One region of the Peribacillus sp. NPDC097224 genome, then DNA from elsewhere that is predicted to be linked to it. Evidence: a T-box and tRNA genes for the amino acid it is inferred to sense, from the RefSeq annotation. Region 1 holds a T-box; the other holds one or more tRNA genes.

Evidence for each region. The T-box of region 1 lies ahead of ACIQXR_RS19560 (valine--tRNA ligase). A T-box ahead of a tRNA ligase gene usually reads a tRNA of that ligase, here a tRNA-Val.
Region 2: it has a tRNA-Val gene. The T-box ahead of ACIQXR_RS19560 (valine--tRNA ligase) is inferred to sense a tRNA for this amino acid. The anticodon was not compared.

The regions. Positions count from the first base shown of each region.
Region 1 is NZ_JBIWDK010000016.1:8,421-12,850, reverse strand. Features, by position in the region: gene ACIQXR_RS19560 (valine--tRNA ligase) at 1-1,949, opposite strand, end outside; T-box leader at 1,992-2,219, opposite strand; gene ACIQXR_RS19555 (hypothetical protein) at 2,495-2,647, shown strand; gene ysxE (spore coat protein YsxE) at 2,705-3,775, opposite strand; gene ACIQXR_RS19545 (LysM peptidoglycan-binding domain-containing protein) at 3,871-4,430, opposite strand, start outside.
Region 2 is NZ_JBIWDK010000003.1:380,628-385,057, reverse strand. Features, by position in the region: gene ACIQXR_RS08615 (ROK family transcriptional regulator) at 1-699, shown strand, start outside; gene ACIQXR_RS08610 (type 1 glutamine amidotransferase domain-containing protein) at 756-1,280, opposite strand; gene murB (UDP-N-acetylmuramate dehydrogenase) at 1,462-2,370, opposite strand; tRNA gene ACIQXR_RS08600 (tRNA-Val) at 2,702-2,773, opposite strand; gene ACIQXR_RS08595 (hypothetical protein) at 2,989-3,210, shown strand; gene ACIQXR_RS08590 (phosphatidylglycerophosphatase A family protein) at 3,250-3,807, opposite strand; gene ACIQXR_RS08585 (alpha/beta hydrolase) at 3,983-4,430, shown strand, end outside.

The sequences.
Region 1 (4,430 bases):
TCACAGAAATCATCCCAAATGAAATTATAAAGCACGCGACCCACTTCACCGAATTCATAACGGTCCGCAAGTCTTGTCACGTTTGAAATCGTTTCATTCAATCGAGTAAGGATCCATTTATCAGCAACGGACTTTTCACCGCTTAAATCGATTTCATCATAGGTCATGCCATTCATGTTCATTAAGGCAAAACGGGAGGCATTCCAGATCTTATTGGAGAAATTCCATACCGCTTCCACTTTTTCAGTGCTGTAACGAAGATCTTGCCCTGGTGAGCTTCCTGTTGAAAGGAAGTAACGTAGCGAATCTGCACCATATTGGTCGATGACATCCATTGGATCGACACCATTGCCAAGCGATTTACTCATCTTGCGTCCCTGTTCATCACGAACAAGACCATGGATCAGAACGTCTTCGAATGGGCGCTCTCCCGTAAATTCAAGCGCTTGGAAAATCATCCGTGATACCCAGAAGAAAATGATATCATATCCTGTTACAAGTGCTCCGGTCGGATAGTAACGTTTGAAATCGATGCTTTCCTTGTCCGGCCAGCCCATAGTCGAGAACGGCCATAGTGCGGAGCTGAACCACGTGTCCAGGACGTCTGTATCCTGTTCCCAGTTCTGTGCATCAGCAGGTGCTTCCTGTCCCACGTATACCTCGCCAGTTTCTTTATGGTACCAGGCCGGGATGCGGTGACCCCACCAAAGTTGACGGGAAATACACCAATCGCGGATATTTTCCATCCAGTGCAGATACGTTTTCTCGAAACGATCCGGAACGAAGTTGACCTTTTCATCCTCGGATTTCTTTTGAAGGTCAACCGATGCATCAGCAAGAGGCTGCATTTTAACGAACCATTGAGTAGAAAGATATGGTTCTACAACTGCTCCGCTACGCTCTGAATGGCCGACAGAGTGAAGGTGGTCTTCAATTTTGAAGAGTACTCCAGCTTCTTGCAAGTCTTTGACGATTTGCTTACGGCATTCGAAACGGTCCATTCCTTCATATTTACCGGCCTTCTCATTCATCGAACCATCTTCATGCATGACAAGGATGCGTTCTAGATTATGACGGTTTCCGATTTCAAAGTCATTAGGGTCATGAGCCGGTGTAATTTTAACGGCACCTGAACCGAAATCCATATCCACATAATCATCGCCAACGATCGGAATTTCACGACCTGTGATTGGCAGACGAACCATTTTCCCGATTAAATGCTTGTAACGGTCATCTTTAGGATGTACCGCAACTGCCGTATCACCAAGCATCGTTTCTGGACGGGTTGTCGCAATTTCAATTTCTCCCGATCCGTCAACTAGCGGGTATTTCATATGATAGAATGCACCTTGAATATCTTTGTAGATTACTTCGATATCAGAAATGGCCGTTTTCGTCGATGGGTCCCAGTTAATGATATATTCGCCACGATAAATCAATCCTTTTTTATAAAGGGTAACGAATACTTCATTGACCGCTTTAGAAAGACCTTCATCTAGCGTGAAGCGTTCGCGGGTATAGTCAAGGCCAAGGCCAAGTTTTGCCCATTGTTCACGGATATGGCTTGCATACTCCTCTTTCCATTTCCATGTTTCTTCCACGAATTTCTCACGACCTAGGTCATAGCGGCTAACGCCTTCAGCACGAAGCTTTTGTTCCACTTTCGCCTGTGTTGCGATACCGGCATGGTCCATACCAGGAAGCCATAGCACGTCATATCCTTGCATACGCTTCATACGTGTCAAGATATCTTGTAGTGTTGTATCCCAAGCATGACCAAGATGTAGCTTACCTGTTACGTTTGGTGGAGGGATGACGATTGTATACGGTTCTTTTTTATCATCACCTGTTGTTTCAAAGTACTTCCCATCAAGCCACCATTTATAACGGCCTTTCTCTATCGTTTGCGGATCATATTTTGTTGGCATCGAAATTTGGTTTTCTTCCATGTTGTTTTCCTCCTTTTGGGCATAAAAAAACTTCCATCATCATAAAAGGACGAAGGAAGTTGTTCGCGGTGCCACCTTTTTTCCGAAAAAGAAAGAAATCTTTTCTCGGCTCTCAAATCGGATAACGGCTCTTCACCGGCCTTCGCTACTAACTATTCACGAAGACTGCTCGCGGACGACTTCTGATGCTGCCTGCTTAGAAACCTCGCACCAATGGTTTCCTCTCTGAAAAGGGCATTTCATCTTACTATTTCCGGTCTTTACATTCATTTATATTCATATGTAAAATCATTAATTGCATATAGTATATAGTACAAAAAAAAGGGGGGTCGAGTCAATCATCTTTTCGTTTACTTTCGTAAGTATGGCCCTATTCACTAAGGGAGGCTCACAAGAACAGAACGATTTTCCTATTATACATCAACGTTTCATGATGTTCCGCATTTCTCACATGTTTCGCAGCCCTCCCATACAATAAAAGAAGTCCTACAAAGGAAGGTGCAATCTTGAGACGAAAATACTCACCTTATACGTTGCCACCTTGGATGAAAAAGTTCCGCGGTGTTTGTCAGCAATTCATTGTCCCCTTCATTGTTTTTCAAGGAATACGTACGTTAATATTTCCAACTTTCTTCGATATGCTCCTGTTGGTCGCCTTTATTTTCTTAGCCATGTCTTTATATTTAGAATGGATATAATTATTCCCCTACAACAAAAAAATATACATGATTGGATATTCATCCATTCATGTATATTTAGCTTGGGGGCGATTGTTCCTCTTTGGCCGCCTCGGCAGCCGCTTTTTTCTGTTTTTCGACTTCCTCGACCTTCATCACCATATATTCCACATTCTTCAAAAGCCAGAATTGTCGTTGCAACTTCGTGACATTATCCAGTTCCGTCCTTAGACCTTTACCCTCGGAATAGTTCTTCACCACATCCAGTGCTGATCCCGGGAAAGCCAAATAACTTTGCATCAGCAGCATTTCCTCTTCTTTCAAAGGAAAGAAACGAAGATAATTATAAAGCCAATCGACGCAATCATCACATTGGACTGGATAGGTCCTTGCCGTTTTGACGAGAAAAGGTAGTAAGTCAAAATGGGGAGGGGCCGTATTCGAATTCTCGAAATTGATAAAGTAACCATATCCTCGTTCATCATATACAAAGTGCTTCAATGAAACCTTTCCGTGGGTGAGGACGGTCCTTACTTTTTCGCTTTCCTTTGTCTTTTCGAACCATGTTTCAAACTTTTTGATAGAGTAGTTCAATGCCTGGGTGATATCCGTAAAAAAGGTGCAGACCGACATCTCAAATGGAGACATATACCACTTTCTTTCACAGGTGACAATGTACTCCTCCATAAAGTCCTTCTGCGTATTCCACTCACTCAGTGTTCTTTCATAATGAGCTTCCCGCTCCTCTGTATCCACCTCTGTTTCTTTCACAGACAGTGTATGCATCCGTGCAAGTTCCCTGAACATTTGCTTATGTTTCTCATCACGTTCGCCATTTTCTTCATTATTCAACCAAGGCATCAGGTAATATAATCGGCCGTTATGAAGAACGGCATAGCGCTGGTCCATCGTTTGGTAAATAGGCACGATTCGGTTATATCCCCGGTGATACAATGTTTGGATATTTCGGATAAAGTCCATTCCATTGTGGGGAGTAATCGATTTCAAGGCAAAGGTTCCACGGTCGCTATACACTTTTTTCACTCGTCCAAAGTCCTCGATATATTGTACATAAAGCGCGTATTCTTTTAAGACATAGGCTGAATCACTATCCTGAATATTCTTTTGTTGATTCTCGTTTTCCCTCACGAGACTCACTCACTTTCTTTTTAAAAAAGCTCGCCAATCGTTTGAAATGCAAGATAAAGCAGGAGCAGAGCCAAGGCCCTGCTTACTGCTTGTGATTAGTTTTTGTAAGCAATGGACTTTGGAATGTAAATGACTTGCCCTTCGGTAACGCTCTGATTGCCTTCTAGTTCATTACTAAGAAGCAAGGATTGTACCGTGACGCCATAACGCTGGGCCAGATCATCTATCGTTTCCCCCTGCTGTACAATACAGACCTTCATCCTGACCAATTCTTCTTCCTGCTTTCTTCCGAAAAGATCCATGATGGTGTGTTGCTTATCCGCATTATCCTGGTTTTCTTTTTCACCTTGTTCGGCATTTTGCTTTTTTCTGCCTTTATAATTTTTCATTCCTTTTGCCTGTTTTTCTGGTTTTTCTCTTCTTTTGAATAGATCGGTCAAAGATGAAAGGGATTCCGGATCCTTTTCGAGGCTTGAGGATTCATTCTCATCACTAAGATTGTCATCTTGCCTATTGACGATGACATCCTGTTCTTGATGAGGCGAACCCGGAATTTTAACCACTGGCACATTTTCCACATCGGTCAAATAAACGGAGCCTTCCTTTTCTTCTTCTATTTCAGCGACTTTTCTTTTCACTTCGGTTTCAATACGTT
Region 2 (4,430 bases), on a different contig from region 1:
GAAATTTTGCTTGCTCCGAACTTAGGTTGGAAGAATGTTGGCCTAAAAAAAGACATGGAAGAAGAGTTTGGTCTCCCTGTCATCATAGAAAACGAAGCAAATGCCGGGGCCTATGGAGAAAAGAAATTTGGCGCCGGCAAAGGCCATGAACATCTTGTTTACGTAAGCGCGGGTATGGGCATTGGGGTCGGCATTATCCTGCAAAATGAACTGTACCGCGGAGCGAATGGATTTTCCGGAGAAATGGGCCACATGATCATTGACGTTCATGGAAAGCCCTGCAAATGTGGAAGCAAGGGTTGCTGGGAATTATACGCATCCGAAAAAGCATTGATTGAACGGGCATCATCACTTTTCCAGTTGGAAGAAACCACGCTTGAATCATTGGTTGATCAGGCAAGCCATAATGAAGGAATCCGTGACCTTTTCAAAGAAATTGGACAATATCTTGGGATTGGCATTAGCAATATTTCCAATACCTTCAACCCTCAGCAGATTATTATCGGAAACCGCCTAGCTATGGCCAAGGACTGGTTAAGGGATTCCATAGTGAAGGTAGTTGAAAGCCATGCCCTCCAGTTCAATCAAGAAAAATTGCATATCAGCTTTTCTGATTTATCTTCCTATTCCCCTTCATTAGGGGTATCGGCCCATGTAATCGAAAATTTCTTGAAAACAAATTTGAATCACATAAATTAATAAGTTTATATGAAACAAAAAGTGATTTCTCCCTCAGGAAAAACCACTTTTTTGTTTCATTTCTCTTCAATTACCCGAATCAATTCCCGTAAATAATCGGGAAGATCCGGTGGACGTCTGCTCGATACCAGGTTTCCGTCCACCACAACAGGTTCGTCCATCCAATGTGCCCCGGCATTCTCCATATCATCTTTGATTCCGGGCGTACTTGTCACCTTCTTCCCTTGCAAAATTCCTGCCGAAACCAAGACCCAACCCGCATGGCATATTTGGCCAATCGGCTTCTTGCTTTCTTCCATACTCTGAATCAGAGAAATTACTTCAGGAAACCGACGAATCTTATCAGGTGCCCAGCCTCCTGGAACAAGAATCGCATCATAGTCTTCCGCTTTGATGCTGCCATAATCAAAATCTGAATCGGCTGGCACACCATATTTACCAATATACGTCTCATTTGCCTTTTCTCCGGCAAGATGGACGATGGCCCCTTCTTCCCTCAATCTTAAAATCGGATACCAAAGCTCCAAATCCTCGAAATCATGATGCACAAGACTGATTACTTTCTTTCCTTCTAAGCGCATATATCCCTCTCCTTCTATAACTTGTTCCCCTTAACTTAAAGGTATACTTCCCCCTTTTGGTAACTCGTACACTTTTATCTTTATCAATAAATATCATTTCGTTCTATAATTAGTACCTTTTTATCAAAGGATCTGATAACAAAGAAAAAAAGACTTTCTGATGAAAGTCTTTTTTAGGATATTAGTCTTCTCCAATAATTTTCACTTCGGTTTCAAGCTCCACGTCAAATTTCCTTTTAACGGTGTCTTGAACATATTGAATGAGTTCCAAATAATCGGTGGCTGTCGCGGAACCAACATTTACGATAAAGCCAGCATGTTTAGTGGAAACTTGAGCTCCACCGATTTGCTTCCCTTGCAACCCGCTATCCTGGATTAATTTACCTGCAAAGTGTCCAGGCGGACGTTTGAAGACACTTCCACAAGACGGAAATTCAAGCGGTTGTTTAGATTCCCTCTGAAAAGTAAAATCATCCATTTTACTTTTAATGTCTTCGTATTCTCCCTTTCTTAATAAGAAGGTAGCTTCTAATACCAGTAGTTTTTCTTTTGAAAAACGGCTAGAACGATAGCCCAGTTCTAATTCATCCTTTTTCAAAGTCTGCAATTCTCCAGAACGGGTGATGACCAGGGCTTCCTGTAGTACATCTGAAACTTCTCCACCATATGCCCCTGCATTCATATATAAAGCCCCTCCAACAGAACCGGGGATCCCGCAAGCAAACTCTAAACCAGTTAGACTATTTTGTAACGCGTATCGGGAGGCTTGAATGATAGCAGCACCACTTTGAACGGTGAGCTTATTACCCTCCAATTCCATGCTTGCTATATCAATAAGGGTCATGACGATACCGCGTATGCCCCCATCTTTAATAATCATATTAGAACCATTCCCCACGATGGTTAAGGGTAAATGGTTGTTAAGCGCATAAAGATATATCGCTTGGACTTCTTGATAGTTTGTAGGCATTACGAAGAAATCTGCCTTGCCACCTGTTTTTGTAAACGTATATTGATGTAGCGGTTCATTCATTCTCACATTACTTGGATGTACAATTCCCTGAAGATCTAAAAAAATTTGTTTACTCATTTATACAAACTCCCATTAAAAATTTTAGAAAAAAGAACAAACATTTCATTTCTTTTTGTACACATTGATCGTTAGATATTTCATTCTATGCTTCATATAAGCGAAAAACAACGATTTACACTTATTTATAACCTGCCATTTATTCCAATAACCACACTTTTCAATATTTAGTTATGGCTACATTCCCCGGTTCACCATTAATGAAGGAAAGAGGAGCTCATCCCCACCAGTAGAACTCTAAAAAGAATCCTATATGTTTCTCAGGATCATCCAGTAAAACCATAATAAAAAACGGCGAAAACATTGATTGTACAATGCTTACGCCGTTGGATGACCTGTGAGGGATTCGAACCCACGACCCCTTCCCTGTCAAGGAAGTGCTCTCCCACTGAGCTAACAAGTCGTATGTAATAGTTGGCTTGCTCTGTTACTTAAGTACATAATTTATTATAAGTTCTTTTCGACAAAAGTCAACGAATTATTTAAAAAAAGTTTAGCGTTTGCCTTTAAATAAAAGATATGGAACAAGACAAGAACAAATGTTCTTTATTTTCTTGCATAACAAACGCATGTTCGCATATAATATAAACAAGAAAGATAGAAACGGAGGCCAGCGGAATGAAATATATCATTCGGAAACATATGGATGAAAAGGTTCCTTTAGAAATCATTTACCTATCTGAAAATGGAAAGATTACACAGCGCAGAATTGAAGTTCTTGAAGTATATTCAGGTTATATCCGTGCCTTTTGCTTTCTTCGGCGGACAAAACGAACGTTTAAAATAGAAAACATCCTCTCTGCCCGCCTTATTAAGTCCAGGTATGATAGGTCAGGATAATCCCGATTACTACCTAACGCATCATTGATTGTTCCAAACTTATCCGATTAATTCCTCTTCTTCCTGTATATCCTTTTCTTGTTCAGTTAAAGATTCTTCATCATCTCTTAGACGGTGTGCCAATCTTGAGGCAGCGCTTGCTGCAATGCTTGCAACAATATCATCGAGGAAGGTATGCACGACTCCCTCTTGCTTCTTATCCAATTCGTGAATGACGCCTATTTTATTCTTATCCAAATGTCCAAAGGTTGTCACGGCAATGCTTCCATAACCAAGTACGGCACCAAAGGCAATCGTTTCATCCACTCCAAACAGACCTTCATCCGATTCGACAATGGATTGAAGCGGTTCCGATAGCTTCTTTTGTTCTGCCAGTCGATCAAGTTCAACACCAACTAAAATGGCATGTTGAATTTCTCTCTTTAAAAGCACCCTTTCAACACTTCTAATACATTCCTCTAATTTCAAATCAGCTTTATAAGGGAATTGTAGTTCAAAGACAATCTCTGCAATAGCCTCCACACTTACACCACGATCTAGTAATGTTTGTTTAGCCGCTCTTGTAACTTCCCTGCTATGGACGCGTACATCTGCCATTTTATCTGCCTCCCCTTTTTTTGATATCTTTCCATTATACCATTAAATATTCTAAATATTTGGAAAATAAAAGAAAAATCACTTTTCTATATCCTTCAGACAGGAAAAAGAAGGATGGCTATGCTAAAATAACTAAGAACATTATTTTCATTATAAATTCATAGAGGTGCGGTAAATGAGTTTACGCAAAGGCACGATAAAAGAATATATGTTTAGAAGTGAGGCGTTATCTGAGGAATTAGAGCTACTTGTATATTTACCGGCTAATTTTTCACCACTTTATAAATATACGCTTGTCATAGCTCAAGATGGTCGAGATTATTTTCAAATGGGTCGAATAGGTCGTGTGACTGATGAACTTTTAGGAAATGGCGAGATTGAGAATATTATAATCGTCGGCATTCCCTATAAAGATCGGTTTGACCGTAGACGGAAATATCATCCTGATGGTGAACAGCACGAAGCCTACATACGATTTCTGGCCCATGAACTTGTTCCATTTTTAGATGAGGAATTCCCAACCTATCAAATGGGACATGGCCGGGCATTAATGGGGGATTCTCTTGGTGGCACGGTTTCCCTGCTCGCTGCACTTAAATATCCACATACATTCGGTAAATGCA